3 regions of the Oceanisphaera sp. genome follow, and region 3 is predicted to be linked to each of the others. Evidence: predicted binding sites of a transcription regulator. Region 3 holds the regulator's gene; each other region holds the start of a gene.

Evidence for each region. The regulator sigma-54, encoded in region 3, starts transcription at its own class of promoters, with help from an activator protein. The targets are predictions, from matches to a motif close to TGGCACNGTTTTNGCTT.
Region 1: the regulator sigma-54 is predicted to act here: its motif matches at 4,023-4,039, upstream of ACTHY5_RS08010 (urease accessory protein UreD).
Region 2: the regulator sigma-54 is predicted to act here: its motif matches at 3,699-3,715, upstream of flgA (flagellar basal body P-ring formation chaperone FlgA).

The regions. Positions count from the first base shown of each region.
Region 1 is NZ_JBQDEX010000075.1:616-6,156, reverse strand. Features, by position in the region: gene ACTHY5_RS08035 (urease accessory protein UreF) at 1-255, opposite strand, end outside; gene ureE (urease accessory protein UreE) at 188-673, opposite strand; gene ureC (urease subunit alpha) at 761-2,467, opposite strand; gene ACTHY5_RS08020 (urease subunit beta) at 2,460-2,780, opposite strand; gene ACTHY5_RS08015 (urease subunit gamma) at 2,793-3,095, opposite strand; gene ACTHY5_RS08010 (urease accessory protein UreD) at 3,122-3,982, opposite strand; gene queE (7-carboxy-7-deazaguanine synthase QueE) at 4,176-4,949, opposite strand; gene queD (6-carboxytetrahydropterin synthase QueD) at 4,946-5,302, opposite strand; gene queC (7-cyano-7-deazaguanine synthase QueC) at 5,302-5,541, opposite strand, start outside.
Region 2 is NZ_JBQDEX010000047.1:3,069-8,609, reverse strand. Features, by position in the region: gene flgE (flagellar hook protein FlgE) at 1-138, opposite strand, end outside; gene ACTHY5_RS06170 (flagellar hook assembly protein FlgD) at 150-848, opposite strand; gene flgC (flagellar basal body rod protein FlgC) at 855-1,274, opposite strand; gene flgB (flagellar basal body rod protein FlgB) at 1,271-1,672, opposite strand; gene ACTHY5_RS06155 (CheR family methyltransferase) at 1,898-2,719, opposite strand; gene ACTHY5_RS06150 (chemotaxis protein CheV) at 2,746-3,660, opposite strand; gene flgA (flagellar basal body P-ring formation chaperone FlgA) at 3,827-4,594, shown strand; gene flgM (flagellar biosynthesis anti-sigma factor FlgM) at 4,666-4,986, shown strand; gene flgN (flagellar export chaperone FlgN) at 4,988-5,401, shown strand; gene ACTHY5_RS06130 (LPP20 family lipoprotein) at 5,524-5,541, opposite strand, start outside.
Region 3 is NZ_JBQDEX010000026.1:17,076-22,616, forward strand. Features, by position in the region: gene lptA (lipopolysaccharide transport periplasmic protein LptA) at 1-72, shown strand, start outside; gene lptB (LPS export ABC transporter ATP-binding protein) at 75-800, shown strand; gene ACTHY5_RS04100 (RNA polymerase factor sigma-54) at 849-2,300, shown strand; gene hpf (ribosome hibernation promoting factor) at 2,323-2,610, shown strand; gene ptsN (PTS IIA-like nitrogen regulatory protein PtsN) at 2,613-3,059, shown strand; gene rapZ (RNase adapter RapZ) at 3,069-3,935, shown strand; gene ACTHY5_RS04120 (HPr family phosphocarrier protein) at 3,922-4,197, shown strand; gene mgtE (magnesium transporter) at 4,237-5,541, shown strand, end outside.

The sequences.
Region 1 (5,541 bases), on a different contig from region 3:
ACGCAGCAATACCGGAATATCTAAATGTGCCATGCCGTGCAACATCCCCTCTAGCCAGCTTTGTAACTCAGCTTCATTGGTTATCCATTGCAGATCTATGGCGGATTCTAAGCCGCTGGAATAGGCAAAGGAGCCGATGGGCAATGCCGGACTCGACAAATGCAGCAGCGCCAGCAGCTGTGGCGCATCAATGTCCATGCTGCTCGCTTGGCTCATGGCTGTGGCTGTGGCTGTGGCTGTGGCTGTGGCTGCCATGATAGGCCCCCGATTCGGGGTGGAAAGGCGCATCACCTTTATCTAAGCGCAGCCCTAAATGCTCGGCCAAATGCTCAAGTACGTGATCGGGCTGAAAGCGTAACCAGCACTCACCCAGTTGTAAGGTGACATGGCGATTACCTAAGTGATAGCAGGCACGGGCAAAGCTTGGCCAGTCTTCAGCATGAGCCGTCACCACTTGCTCATCTTGTGCTATCACAACCAAGATGCGTCCATCTTCTGCTTGTAGCTTGTCGCCCTCGGCCAGCACTTGGCCGCGTTCTAAAAATACCCCTAACTCGACTCCTTGCTCACTAACGGCTTTAAAGCGCCCTTTTTGGCGCAGTTCAAATGGCAACACCAGCTGATCGTCAGCGGTGTGTTCACTCTGCCCTAAACATTGAATAATTTTTAACACTGTTATCTCCAATAAACATAGCTGTAAGCCGTAAGTTCAAACACACCCTGCTTCATCTGGAGCAGCTTGGTGCTAGGCGCTTTGTATTTAAAACAACATATAGAGTTGCGCCAGTGGCAGTACTTCTGCGGGCTCGCAGGTTAATAGCTCACCGTCACAACGCACCTCATACGTTTGCGCATCTACTTCTAGCTCAGGCGTGGCGCCGTTGTGGATCATATCTTGCTTTTGTACCTTGCGGGTATTCACGCAGGCCACCAGCTCACGGGTTAAGCCCAATTGCGATACCAAGTTATTCTTTAAGGCGGCTTGGCTGACAAAAGTCACACTGCTTGCGGATGCCGAGCGGCCCAATGAGCCAAACATAGGGCGGTAATGCACCGGCTGAGGGGTGGGAATAGAGCCATTAATATCGCCCATGGGCGCATAAGGTATGGTACCGCCTTTTAAAATCAACGCCGGTTTAATACCAAAAAAAGCCGGTTCCCACAGCACTAAATCGGCCAGCTTACCCACTTCCACCGAGCCCACTATGTGGCTAACACCGTGAGCAATCGCGGGGTTAATGGTGTATTTGGCGATATAACGTTTAGCACGAAAGTTATCACAGCCTAAGGCTTCATCTTCGGGTAATAAGCCGCGTTGTTGACGCATTTTGTCAGCGGTTTGCCAAGTACGACACACCACCTCTCCCACGCGGCCCATGGCTTGACTGTCGGAAGAGATCATCGAAATCACCCCTAGGTCTTGTAAAATATCTTCGGCAGCGATGGTTTCTTTACGAATACGTGAGTCGGCAAACGCCACGTCTTCGGGAATATTAGGATCCAGATGATGGCACACCATTAACATATCTAAATGTTCATCCACGGTATTAATGGTGTAAGGCCGTGTCGGGTTGGTGGACGAGGGCAACACATTCGACAAGCTACAGGCTTTTAAAATATCGGGAGCATGACCGCCTCCCGCGCCTTCAGTATGGTAGGTGTGTACGGTACGTCCTTTAAAGGCGCCCACAGTGTCATCAACAAAGCCGGACTCATTTAAGGTATCGGTATGAATAGCAATTTGCACATCATACTCTTCCGCTACCGACAAACAGCAATCAATGGCCGCCGGTGTCGCCCCCCAATCTTCATGTATTTTAAGGCCCATGGCGCCGGCTTCTAGTTGCTCACGCAAGGGGCCGGGTACGCTGGTGCAACCTTTGCCTAAAAAACCAAAGTTCATCGGCAATTGGTCGGTGGCTTGTAGCATACGCGCCATATGCCAGGCTCCTGGGGTGCTGGTGGTGGCTTTACTACCGGTGGCAGGGCCTGTGCCGCCGCCAATCATGGTGGTAATGCCTGAGCAACTGGCTTCTTCTATTTGTTGAGGGCAAATATAGTGAATATGGCTATCGACGCCACCGGCGGTGAGTATTTTCCCCTCGCCAGCAATCACTTCGCTGCAAGCGCCTAAGTTAATGGTCACGCCGTCTTGAATATCGGGGTTACCTGCTTTACCAATGGCCACAATGCGGCCATTGGTAATGCCGACATCGGCTTTAACTATGCCCCAGTGATCGAGTATGACCACATTGGTAATGACGGTATCTACGGTGTCGGCATCACCCAGCTGGCTTTGTCCCATGCCATCGCGAATAACCTTACCACCACCAAAGGTAACTTCATCGCCGTAATAGGCATAATCTTGCTCCACTTCAATCCATAATTGAGTGTCGGCTAAGCGAATTCTATCCCCAATAGTGGGGCCAAACATGTCAGCGTAGGCACTGCGGCTAATTTTAGACATCTTGCTCTCCTAATGGACCCATTACATCGCCTCTAAAACCATATACCCGACGCAAACCCGCTAAGGCAACTAGGGTCACACTGCGCTCTTGGCCGGGTTCAAAGCGAATGGCCGTGCCGGCGGCAATATCGAGCCGAAAACCCAGCGCTTGGGCTCTGTCTAATTTAAGAGCGGGGTTCACTTCTGCAAAGTGATAATGTGAACCTACTTGAATAGGTCTGTCACCAGTATTAGCCACCACTAAGGTGCGCCTTTCACGACCGATGTTTAATTCAAGATCGCCCGCAGCGACCTGTATTGCTCCAGGTTTCATCTTGTTTACCTGTTATTGAATGGGATCATGTAATGTCACAAGCTTAGTGCCATCGGGGAAAGTCGCTTCCACTTGCACTTCTTTGACCATGTCTGGCACGCCATCCATCACCTGCTCTCGAGTTAACCAATTGCGCCCACTGCCCATTAATTCAGCCACGGTACGCCCATCACGCGCCCCTTCTAAAATCGCCATGGATAAATAGGCCACCGACTCAGGGTAATTAAGCTTTAGGCCACGGGCGAGGCGGCGCTCGGCCACCATGCCTGCGGTAAACAGCAGCAATTTATCTTTTTCTCTTGGGCTTAGTTCCATGTTGTTGCCTTAATATGTTACTTAAATTAGGTGAGCCAAATGCGGGGAATACAGACTTCACGCATTAATAATACCGGGCGTATCACCCGCCACGCCTGCCACATGCCGGCTCGGCACTCATTCATGTTATCGCCTAAATAGCGCACTAACAGTACACCTAGGCGTTGGGTCAAGGAAAACTCAGGGCTGGGTAAAAGCTGTCGTAATTGCTCAAGTAAGGCGGGTTCAAAATCGACGCCTGTGGCGAGCAAGGTGCCAAACACATTGTTACCGGCAAAGCCAACCCGTGCTTGTTGCAACTCACTGCCCGCACTGAGTTGTACATGCTCATTTAAAACAAGGCGCTCATTACGCCAAACACGAATGCGCTGTTTTACTTGCCCTTGGTGGAAGGGAGCATCACTGGCAGGTCGCCCTAGGCAGACTAAATCCCACCCAATAAAGCGCGCCGTGTCCGCTAACTCGATGCGGGTATCGAGCTCGGCATTGGCATTATTAAAAATAAGGGTTTCTTGAGGCAGCCATTCGCACTCGGCGTTATCGGCTAATTGCAGATGCACGGTTTGCCCTTGCACGACACCGTCACTATCTTGGCCGTAAATTTTACCTGCAGAAGGCGTGGTGAGCAGGCTTTGGCTGTGGGCACTACAATGAGCGTGAATATGTAATTTATCACCAGAAACAAGACCACCGGGGGGATGTAAGATATACAGGTGGCACACGCCGTCTTCAGGATAAAAGGGGCGTTGAATACGCAAGGGGCCAACAAAGGCGAGTTGTTTAAGGTGGGTTTTATTAACAAAAGGGACTAGCTTGAGTTCAAGCTTAGCGAACCATTTTCTATCTGCGCCATAGCCCTGGGGGGCAAGGCTTTGCGTTGCACTCATCACAGTAAGCCATGTGGATATTTTTACTAGTATCTAATTAAAGCAAAATGAATGCGAATAATTAAGTCATTTTAACATTTATTTTCTCTGCCCATCGCCGTGTTCCAAAGGTAACCGGTCAAATATCAAGCGCGATTTAATACCACCTTTACCCGGCACACACTCCATCAGTAACGAATATAGAGACTCACCGTTATACGCCGCGCGCATTGTTCCAGATTAACACATGTAGTTGAGGTAATACGCGGGCATTAAACCACCCATCTTCTGTGACCTTGTCCACCAACCAACGTAATTTGTTATTTAAGGCGTCAAGATCGGTTTCAAGCTCTGGCAGCTCAGGGGTGGCAGGCGCTAAGTTACACGGCTGTAGTGTTAGCGGCAGCTGCGGGTAATGTGCAGCAAAGGCTCGCGCCCACTGATAATCAGCTTCATCGGCAATTACCAGCTTTAAACTCACTTTGGTGTGTGCTCCGGCCTGCGCCACGCATTCATCAAAGCGCGCTTGATGAAAGGACATGCCGGCTGAGGGCGGCTTGGGGCTGAGGGTTAAATGATCGAGCTGGGCAAACCAAGGTTGTGCCTTACTGCCTTGGGTTTCGATGGCAAAGGTATAGCCTTGAGCATGTCCCAGCTCAAGTAGTTCAGCTAAGGGTTGCAGGGCAGGATTTCCCCCCGACAAGGTAATTAGCAAGGGCTTAGCACCACTTAAACGAGCCACTTCGGCCAGCACTTGTGGGGCTGTCATGGCGGCCCAATCGGCTTTAAAGCGCGGTTCAACCGCATATAAGGTATCACACCAACAACAGCGAAAATCACAACCGCCGGTGCGTACAAATACGGTAGGCACGCCCACTAAGGCGCCTTCGCCTTGAATGGTGGGGCCAAATATTTCACTAATCGCGATGCTTTGATCGCCATTTATCGAGTCATGCAAGGTTTGGCTATCAATAACAGTCTGATTCATGGCCGATATTCCGCCCAAGTTTTCGGTGTTTCCGATACCGAAATGGCACTGACTTCTGGCCAGCGAGCGGCAGCCCAGTCAAACAAATGCTTAGCGAGCCGCTCCGCTGTGGTGCACTCATCCCCTAACACCTCATTTAAATGCCGGTGATCGAGCTGCTCGTCGATGTAGTCTTTAAAGGCACTTAATTCTAGGTAATCGCGCACAAAACCAAACTCATTGAGGGTTTCACCGCTAAGTTCAATTTCAACTATGTAGTTATGGCCGTGCAAACGCGCACAAGGGTGCCAGTCAGGCATTTGCACTAGCTGATGAGAAGCGGAAAAGTGAAACTCTTTTTTAATGCGATACATTATAAGTCCCCCTTCGCTGCTACTTTCGATAACGCCGCTTTCCAGTATTCGCTGTCTTGATAAGGCGTAGGGTCCACTATACCGGCCAAGGTCATGGCCTCAATGCGCTCAACACAGGTGCCACAGCGCCCGCAGTGTAACTCGCCCCCTTCATAACACGACCAAGTATCAACAATAGGGACCTTAAAGCGCGCCGCATCTCGAGCAATCTCGGTTTTATCGGTATTCACATAGGGGGC
Region 2 (5,541 bases), on a different contig from region 3:
AGAGTTGGCATATACGTCGGCAAACTCAGCGCGAGATTCTTTAAATCCCAGCGTATTAACGTTGGCAATGTTATTGGCCGTCACGTCCAAATCTTTCTGCGCCGCGTTAACGCCACTAAGGGCTATATTAAAAGACATTTATGTGCTCCTTACGCGGCTTTATTGCCGGCAATTTCAAGTACTTGGTTTAAGGGAATGCCCCCTAAACCTGATAAGTTAACCAAGGTAGGGCTATTGGCACTGCCCAAAGTGACACTGTCTACTCGGCCAAAGGTTAAGGCATTTAAATCTTCGCGCTGGTTATCCACCAAGCCACTCACTTTCACCTTATAACGGCCAGTACCAACTGGCTGTCCCTGATCGTTGAGTCCGTCCCAAGTAAAAGGGACGTTACCCCGCTGGGGCCCTTCTAAGCTCATAGAGCGTATTAGCTCGCCCTCTTCGTTTTCGATACGAATAACTACGTTGTCTGCCCCCTCACCGGTAACGGCCACGCCTTCTATGGGCTCAGACTCATCCCAATAAGCTACATCACTGGGTAACAGTACTTTTTGCCCCACTAAACTTGATGCTTGTAGTGCCTGGCTTGAGGTCATTACTTCACTTAAGCCCGAGAGTTTTTCACTCATTTGGTTAATACCATCGGCACTGGTGAAAGCCGTCATTTGTGCAATCATATCGGAGTTATCAGCCGGATCAAACGGATCTTGATAGGCCAACTGTTGCGTCATAAGAGCAAAGAAATCTTCTTGACCAAGCTCGGTACGCCCCGGATCTTTCGCTTTATCGGCAGGGCTTTGTTCGCCTGGCCACTTCATGCCATCTAGGTAGTCTTGGTTAACTTGCATATTGGATTACCCCTTACCTAAGCGCAGTGTTTGTTGCAGCATTTGTTTAGCTGCATCGGCTACTTGCACGTTTGTTTGGTAGTTACGCGAGGCACTTAGCATATCGGTCATTTCTTCTACCACATTCACGTTTGGCTTATAAATAAAGCCTTCGGCATCTGCCATAGGATGATCGGGATGAAACTCTTTCAGTAATGGCTTGTCTGTTTCAACTACGCCCATAACTTTAACACCGACACTTTCTTGGCGGTCTGACAATGCCTGATCTAAGTCAGCAGCAAACACCGGCTTACGGGCGCGGTAGGTTTCATTCACACTTGAACTGACACTGTCGGCGTTAGCCAAGTTACTGGCGGTTGTATTTAGCCGTACCGACTGCGCACTCATGGCACTGCCGGAAATATCAAATACCTTAAATAGGCTCACATTGACTCTCCTTTAATGGCTTTTAGCAGACCGCTGATTTTACTGTTTAAAAACTCAAGCGAAGCCTGATATTGCAAGGCGTTTTCCATATAGCTATTACGCTCGGTTTGCACATCTACCGTATTACCATCACCGGTATCAGGTTGATTGGGCACCCGAAACTGCACACTACCAGGCGGAGCTAAATCAACAGCAAAGTGTTGCTGATTCGTGCGGCTAAGCGAAAAACCTTGGCCAGTTTGCGCCTGCTCTAATGCGGTATTAAAGTCCATATCTTTGGCTTTGTAACCTGGCGTATCGGCGTTAGCCAAGTTACCTGCCAATAATTCCGCCCGGCCAGAACGTGTGACTAAGGCGTGTTGATGAATACCAAAGGCTTTATCGAAGGAAATCGTCACCCGGCACCTCTTGCAGCTACGTTATTGCCACCGAGTGGCATAATATTGCCGCCTAGTAGCTTAAATTAGTGAGAAGCGGTGAACGATAGCTCTTGTTCATGCCTCCCGCTTTGTTACTGTTATACCAAGCAAGACCTATGCCAACTGTTAAAATTGCAGTACTAAAACAACACTGCCCCCATTAATAACATTAACGGGGGCAGAGAAGAGAACTCAAAATGATTGCTACTTCAGCCGATAGATGATGCCAGGGTTACAGCGGATCATTTCAAATTTATCTGATAAGCCGGTCAGCGACTCTGACGCTCCTAGTAGTAAGTACCCCCCAGGGTTTAACGAGTGCGCAAACTGGTTAAGGATTTTGGTTTTATTTGCTGGAGAAAAGTAAATAAGCACGTTACGACAAAATATAATGTCAAACTTACCCAATAAGCTGTAGCTGTCTAGCAAGTTAAAGGGACGAAAAGACACCATATTTCTCACTTTATCTTTTAACTGCATTTTACCATCAGCTAACGGAGTAAAAAAATGGCTTCTTCGCTCCGGGGATAAACCACGCGCTAGGGATAGGCTATCGTAAATTCCTTTTTTACAGTGCTCTAGCATACTCGTCGAAATATCAGTGGCCACAATTTGCAGCCCTGGCAAACCACCGGGTTTGTGCGCCTGATACTCTAGCGCCGTCATTGCAATCGAGTAGGGCTCTTGACCAGAAGAACTGGCAGAAGACCATATTTTTAACGTTTTACCCGGCTTAGCAAGTTCAGGGAATAACTTTTCACTGAGTAAAGTAAAAGGATAAGCATCACGAAACCATAGCGTTTCGTTCGTCGTCATCGCATCAATCACAGCTGTTTTAAGCTCTCGCTCACGAGGCAACATACTTTTAGCCACTAAGTCATCTAATGACTCTAATTGAAAGCGAGTTAATAGCGGCGACAAGCGGCTTTTTACTAAATACTGTTTATTATCACCCAGCACTATGCCTGTGCTAGTTTCAAGAAACTGGCAAAACGCTCGATACTGTTGGTCGGTCAGATTCTTCATCAATTACCTGTTCCTTTATACCTATTTTAGAGTGCGCTTTTCACGGCTGTTGCCAACTCATCAGGGTGGAACTTCGCAATAAAATCGTTCGCCCCTACTTTTTCAATCAATGCTTTATTAAACACACCACTTAAAGAGGTATGTAAAATGACATGCAAACCTTTTAGTGATGGATTATTTCTAATTTCAGCAGTAAGAGTGTAACCGTCCATCTCAGGCATTTCCACATCAGAAATGACCATAGATAACTGTTCGTTAATTGGGCCAATAGCAGCTAATTCTTTAAGCTTATCAAGGGCGAGTCGACCATTTTCTGTCACTATAACCTCAAAGCCTAAGCTTACAAGTGTGTTATAAATTTGACGGCGTGCTACGGAGGAGTCATCGGCTATCAAAATAGGCTTTTGATCCGCTGTGGTTAAACCAGACACTTCATCCACTAACTCATCTCTTACCACAGAATGAGCAGGAATAATTTCATCAAGAATTTTTTCTACGTCTAGAATTTCAACCAACTCACCATCTATTTCAGTAACTGCGGTCATGTAGTTAGAGCGACCTGCTCCTTTGGGGGGCGGCAAAATAGATTCCCAGTTAACGTTAATAATACGCTCAACTGAGTTGACTAAAAAACCTTGTATGGTGCGGTTATACTCAGAAATAATAACAAAACTGTTATCTATATCTGCAATAGGACGCCCACCCATGGCTTTACTGATATCGATAATAGAAATAGTCTGGCCACGAATGTTCGCTACCCCTTTAATCACTGAGCTGCGCTGGGGAAAAGCAGTTAAGTTTGGGCATTGCAGCACCTCTTTTACCTTGAACACGTTAATGCCAAATCTTTGACGGCCATTAAGTTTAAATAGTAATAACTCTAACCTATTTTGCCCAACAAGCTGTGTTCTTTGGTTGACTGAGTCAAGTATTCCCGCCATCACCCTTTCTCCGTATACGCCATCACCAAAAGGCTTAATGGCATGCTTTATGCATATTTTAGTTTAAACTGCGACTATCCGTGCGCTTTAATGCTAGCCTATCACTCACACTCTGCGGACGCCAACTGAGACCAACTTACCTTTTCTTATCGGCCACGAGGTAGTAATGCTTAGAAACATTTTCTTATTATGTGTGATTGCTCGCTCTTTTGTGCGATCAAGCTACAAAATAGTGTTATATAAAAAAAATTTAGTGCCTATATTACTGCTTGCGGGCTTAACTGCAGAGTCTCAAGCACAAATAAATAGTTCGTCTGCACATGAAGCGATTCGTCATTATGCCGAAGACTATGTGCGAGACTTAGTTGCTACCCAGCCAGATGATAAGTTAGAGGTTAATGCCGCAAGCATTGATACACGAGTGCAACTAACAGAATGTTTGGGGAAGCTGACCGCCAACATTAGGGGCTCAGGTGAAATAAAGCGCAACACTCATGTCTATTTACAGTGCCACGAAACACCAAGCTGGGATTTATTTGTGCCGGTTAGGGTGCGCATTCTTAAACCCGTGGTAACAGCACTAGACCCTATCGCACGCAATACGCTACTACAAGCGTCGCATCTCACCATTGAGTATGAAGATGAAGTATTATTACGCGGTGATATTTTTAGCCGAGTCAGTGAATTAGTGGGCTCTCGCAGTAAGCGCGATTTACGCCCAGGGCAGCCCATAAGAAGCAGCCAACTTTGTGTCGTATGTAAAGGTGACAAAGTTAGCATTTTGGCAAAAACAGGGGGGCTTATGCTAAGAACGGATGGCATTGCTGAAGAAGATGGCTCATTTAATGACAGCATTCGCGTGAGCAACCTCAATTCAGGTCGAAAAATCAGCGCTCGAGTCATGGCCGCAGGTCAAGTACAGGTTAAATTATAAATTCTGCTAAAGTTGTTGTGTACTAGGCCGATACCCCTTGTACGCAGCAGCAGAATTAGGACACTTATATTATGGCTATCGATAAATTACCCGCAGGTTTAGGCAATAGCACGCCACTAACAACCAATAAGTACAAACAAAACATTGGTAACGAAGCGGCGCCTAATGCAGCAAAAAATACGGTTTCTCCTTCTCAAGACTCCGTTACGCTTACCCCTCAGGCTCAGCGCCTTAGTCAGGTACAGCAAAACTTGGCTAACACCTCTGCGCCTGATAATAGCGCTAAAATAGCGGCGCTAAAAAAAGCCGTTAATGAGGGATCTTATCAAGTAGACAGTGATAAACTTGCTGCCAACATTTCAAGTTTTGAACAGGACTTAAAAGGCCTCTAATATGTCGCTTGCTGCGCTGCTAGAAACCCAACGCTTACAACTTGAGCAACTGCTAGAGATTACCGAGCAGGAGCTTGAGTTAATTACGCAACGAAAAGCATTAGAACTGCCTCCGTTAGCCGAGAGTAAGCAGGCCTTGCTTACTGTTATTCAAAAAACCGACGGCGAGCTGGCTCACCACCCAGACCGAGTTCAATTAAGCAATGAGTTTAAAGAACAGGTTAGTCTGTTACGTGATTTAGTCAGTAAGTGCCAAGAACGCAGCCAAGTCGCTGAGCAGCTGCTAGAACAGTCATTAAATGGTATTCGTCAGTTAAGCAATATTTTAAGTAAGCTGCATGAACGACAAAGTATGACTTATGATCAAAAAGGTCATACCAAGGGCATTAATAAAGGCACTGGCTTTAAAGTTTAATTTATAGCGCCAGACGCCAAGCTCAAAAAAACACCACTTTGATACATATATAGAGTGGTGTTTTTTTTATGATCGTCATTTTTAATCTCTTCAACATTCAACATTCAACATTCAACATTATCCTACTCCCCACGACGTAA
Region 3 (5,541 bases):
CAAGATCGGGTAACCACAGTGTTTTTGCCTGAAAAGCAACAAAAATCGACTAAAGATGAGGCTCAAAAGTAATCATGGCCACGCTAAAAGCGCGCAATCTCCAAAAAAGTTACAAAGGGCGTCAGGTAGTAGCTGATGTCAGTATGACAGTAAATACCGGCCAAATTGTTGGTCTGCTTGGCCCCAATGGCGCCGGCAAGACCACCTCTTTTTATATGATTGTGGGCTTAGTACAAAGCGATGCCGGCAGTATCGCCATAGATGAACAAGATATTAGTCATCAACCCATGCACTTACGGGCCCGCAGTGGCATTGGTTATTTACCGCAAGAAGCGTCTATCTTTCGCCGTTTAAGTGTATCTAATAACATAATGGCGGTATTAGAAACACGCAAAGATTTAAGCTCAGACGAGCGCACAGAAAAAATGGAACAACTACTCGAAGAGTTTAATATTACCCATATTCGAGATAATACCGGCATGAGCTTGTCCGGTGGTGAGCGCAGACGAGTGGAGATTGCCCGCGCACTCGCCGCTGATCCCCGCTTTATTTTGTTGGATGAACCTTTTGCCGGTGTCGATCCTATATCAGTACTCGATATTAAAAAAATTATATTGCACCTGCGAGACAGAGGCTTAGGCGTGTTAATTACCGACCACAATGTGCGTGAAACGCTTGATGTGTGTGAACGCGCCTATATTGTTAGCCAAGGCCACCGTATAGCCGCTGGCACACCAGCCGAAATACTTAATAATGAACAGGTCAAGAAAGTCTATCTTGGTGAGCAATTTAGCCTCTAACGGCACCGCTGTAGCCATTCGCGGTTGATATGGAAGGACTTTTTTACAATGAAGCCAATTCTTCAATTACGCATGGGCCAGCAGCTGACCATGACGCCTCAGCTGCAACAGGCCATTCGCCTGTTGCAGCTATCGAGCTTGGAGTTGCAACAAGAAATTCAACTTGCACTTGATAATAACCCCCTGCTTGAGCAAGAGGAGCAAGACGAACAGAGCGAGGCAGAATCTCAAACAGCAGCCCCTCAGCAAAATGATCAGCTAGCCACCGACAAAGCGATGGAACAGCACCAGCTATCAGATGATTTGCCAATGGACACCCAGTGGGAGGAAATTTACACCGCTTCGTCTGGTAGTACTAACGCAGGCTTACCTGAAGGCATGGACGATACGGTGTACCAAGGGGAAACAACCGAAACCTTACAAGATTACCTGTTATGGCAGATGCAACTGACCCCCTTTAGCGATACCGACCAAGCTATCGCCTTAGCGATTATTGATGCCATTGACGACGCCGGCTATCTCAGCCTAGATATAGACGCCCTATTAGCCAGCGTATCAGGTGGGGAGCAGCATATTGAAGCAGACGAGGTGGAGGCGGTACTTAAACGTATTCAACATTTTGATCCTTTAGGTGTTGCAGCACGCAGCGTACAAGAGTGCTTATCAATTCAACTCCATGCCCTGCCCCACGACACCCCATGGCTAAGTGATGCCCTAGCAGTGCTTGAGCATCACATGGATTTGCTAGGTAACCGCGATTACCGTACCTTGCAGCGTAAGGCCTGCCTTAAAGAAAATGAGCTAAGAGACGTATTAGCGCTAATTCAACAGCTTGAGCCGAGGCCGGGTAGTCGCATACTGCAGTCAAACTCTGAATATGTAATCCCCGATGTAGTGGTCAGCAAACGCAAAGGCACTTGGGTGGCCGAACTAAATACAGATGCAATGCCAAAGGTGCGACTAAACCAAACCTATGCCGCTATGGCAAGCAGTGCGAAGGGCACAGAAGATAGCCAGTACATTCGCAACCACCTGCAAGATGCTAAGTGGTTTATCAAAAGCCTAGAAAGCCGAAATGAGACCTTACTCAAGGTTGCTAATTGTATTGTTGACCAACAACAGGCATTCTTTGAGTATGGAGCAGAGGCCATGAAACCCATGGTGCTCAATCAAGTGGCCGATGTGGTAGAAATGCACGAATCCACCATCTCGCGAGTGACCACACAAAAATTTTTACACACGCCAAGAGGCGTGTTTGAGCTGAAGTATTTTTTCTCCAGCCATGTAGGAACCGAAAGCGGCGGAGAATGTTCATCCACCGCTATTCGTGCTTTAATCAAAAAATTAGTCGGAGCAGAAAACCCGGTTAAGCCGTTGAGTGATAGCAAAATTGCTCAACTGCTGGCTGAGCAAGGGATAAAGGTGGCGAGACGCACCATCGCTAAATATCGAGAGTCGCTGGCCATCCCCCCTTCCAATCAACGTAAACGCCTGATGTAGGCCGACCTAGAAGGAAGACATTATGCAAATAAATTTGACTGGACACCATGTAGATATCACAGACTCATTACGTGATTATGTTAACAGCAAGTTCTCTCGTCTAGAGCGCCATTTTGATAATATAACCAACGCACACGTCGTTCTTACCCTAGAAAAAGTGCAAAAAGTAGCTGAAGCAAGAATACTGCTTAGCGGCGGTGAAATTTTCGCCAACGCAGAAAGTGAAGATATGTACGCCGCGATAGACAGCTTAATTGATAAGCTCGATCGCCAAGTCATTAAACACAAAGAGAAGCTTAAGCAAAAATAACCATGGAAGTCGCCGATATATTAAGCAGGGATTGCACGCGCAGTGCAATCCCCTGCACAAGCAAAAAACGCGCTCTGGAAATCATCAGTGAACTAGCCGCCCAGCATCTTAACGTTAACAGCCAGCAGTTATTTGACTGCCTGTTAGCCAGAGAAAAAATGGGTACCACCGGCATAGGTAATGGCATTGCCATTCCTCATGGCCGTATTAGTGATGATAACCAAGCCACCGCCGTGTTACTGACCTTTGCTGAACCAGTAGAGTTTGATGCTATTGATAATCAGCCGGTCAGTTTAGTATTTGCACTGCTTGTACCTGAACAAGAGTGTAAGCAACATCTTAAAACACTGTCATTGATTGCCGAAAAGCTCAGTGACAAACAGATTTGCAAACAGCTACGTCAAGCCAGTAGTGATGACGAGCTCCATCAAATCATGATTTCTTCTTAAGGGGGAACTATGCAGCTGGTAATCGTCAGTGGTCGTTCTGGTTCGGGAAAAACCGTCGCGTTACGGGTACTTGAGGATTTAGGCTATTATTGTGTCGATAACCTGCCGGTAGAGCTCTTACCCGATTTGGTTAAAATGCGGCGCAACAAGCCCGGCGAAGTAGCTGTGAGTGTTGACGTACGTAACCTCCCCGACAGTAATGAAAAAATGGAAAGCTGTTTAGACCAAGTTCGTAATATAGAAGGTGTAAGCCTATCAAATATCTTTATTGATGCCGATAATGCCGCACTTATTCGCCGCTTTGGTGATACCCGCAGGCTACACCCTCTGTCTCGGCTCAGCCTCACACTGGATGAAGCTATTCGCCAAGAGACCCACCTATTAGCGCCTTTATCATCGGCGGCTGATTTGCGCATTGATACCTCAGATCTCAGTATTCATGACTTAAGCGAAATTATCCGCGCTCGAATATTGGGTAAAAAGGAACGTGAATTAAACTGGGTGTTTGAATCCTTTGGCTATAAATTTGGTATCTCTCAAGATGCTGATTTTGTATTTGATGCCCGTTTTTTACCTAACCCACACTGGATTGCCGAATTGAGGCCTTTTACTGGCCAAGATGAGCCTGTGGCTAATTATTTAAATAGCCAGCTTGAAGTGAGCAAATACCGCTGGCAAATAGAAAACCTCCTGGTCACTTGGATGCCGCATCTTGAGCGTAACAACCGCAGTTATGTCACTGTGGCCATTGGCTGTACTGGAGGTAAACACAGATCTGTATATCTGGTAGAGCAATTAGCTGCCTCGTTTAAAAAAATGGGTAAGAGTGTGCAACTGCGCCACCGTACCTTGGAAAAACACCATGCGGAGAATTGAGCGTGATCTCAAAATTGTCAATAAACTCGGATTACATGCTCGCGCCGCTATTCAGCTAGTACAAGTCACCGAGCAATTTGATGCCATAGTGACCGTATGCAGCCACGAAAAACAAGCCCCCGCTAACAGCGTTATGGGGCTGCTGATGCTTGAAACCGCTCAGGGTCACGCCATTCGGGTCGTGGCAGAAGGACAAGATGCCGAGGCGGCAATGGATGCTGTTTCACGCCTCGTCGCCGACCGCTTCAATGAGGCAGAATAACGGCTTAATGAGCTGTTTTAAAATAAAGCGGGAGCATTGATGTCAGATCCATCAGACAAACCTAGTCCAGCAGAACATTTAGATACTATCAATCAAGCACTTAATAGTGGCATGTTCGTGCATGTTCGCCGCCAGTTACAACAAATGCGCCCAGGTGATGTAGCCTGGTTACTAGAAGCCTCCCCTACCCCCAGCCGTAAAGTATTTTGGCAACTGATTGATCCCGACGAATACGGTGAAATACTAGAAGAGCTCTCAGAAGAAGTCAGAGACGGCATTATCCGGCTGATGGACGCTGATAAGCTGGCCAGCGCACTCGAAGACATGGAATCGGATGATCTGGCTGATGTATTGCGCGATCTCCCCGAGCAATTACTAAATCAAGTACTGACGCAAATGGATGAGCAAGACAGGCTGCGCGCCAAGCAGGCACTGTCTTATCCAGAAGACACAGCCGGCTCTATGATGAGCACTGAGTTCATCAGCTTGCGGGCAGATATTAGTATTGAAGTGGTCTTGCGCTACTTACGTTTGCATCACGAGTTACCCGAAGGCACAGATACCTTATATGTGGTGGATAAAAACAATCGTTTATTAGGTGATATATCCCTAGCTCGCCTGTTAGTGCAAGACCCTAATACCTTAGTTGCCGACGCCATGGACACCCAAGTAGAAGCCATTCCGCTGCTTATGACAGATACCGAAGCGGCCAACCTTTTTGAACGACACGACTGGCTATCGGCACCAGTTGTCGATCAGAACTACCAACTACTGGGTCGGATCACCATAGATGATGTGGTGGATATTATTCGAGAAGATGGCGAGCATACCATGATGGGGATGGCGAACATGGATGACGACGAAGATACCTTCGCCCCAGTCACCACCAGTGCTAAACGCCGCTCTATTTGGCTTACCGTTAATTTAGGGACAGCGCTATTAGCCGCCAGCGTGTCTAATATGTTTGAAGACACCCTATCGCAATTGGCAACCCTAGCCGTCTTAATGACCATAGTGCCGTCTATGGGGGGCATTGCCGGCAACCAAACGTTAGCCTTGGTGATCCGCGGCATGGCTGTGGGACATATCGGAGACAGTAACGCCCGCTGGTTGCTCACCAAGGAAGCATTAGTTGGGCTTATTAATGGCTTATTGTGGGCAGTGATGGTGGCGTTAGTGGTGGCCTTTTGGAAAGATAGCTGGAAAATTGGCGTAGTGCTGGGCTTGGCGATGTTTATTAATTTGTCGGTGGCCGGTATAGCAGGCGCCGCGATCCCCATGATTATGCGCAAGTTCAATATCGACCCTGCCCTCGCCGGCTCAATGGCCCTTAACACTATTACC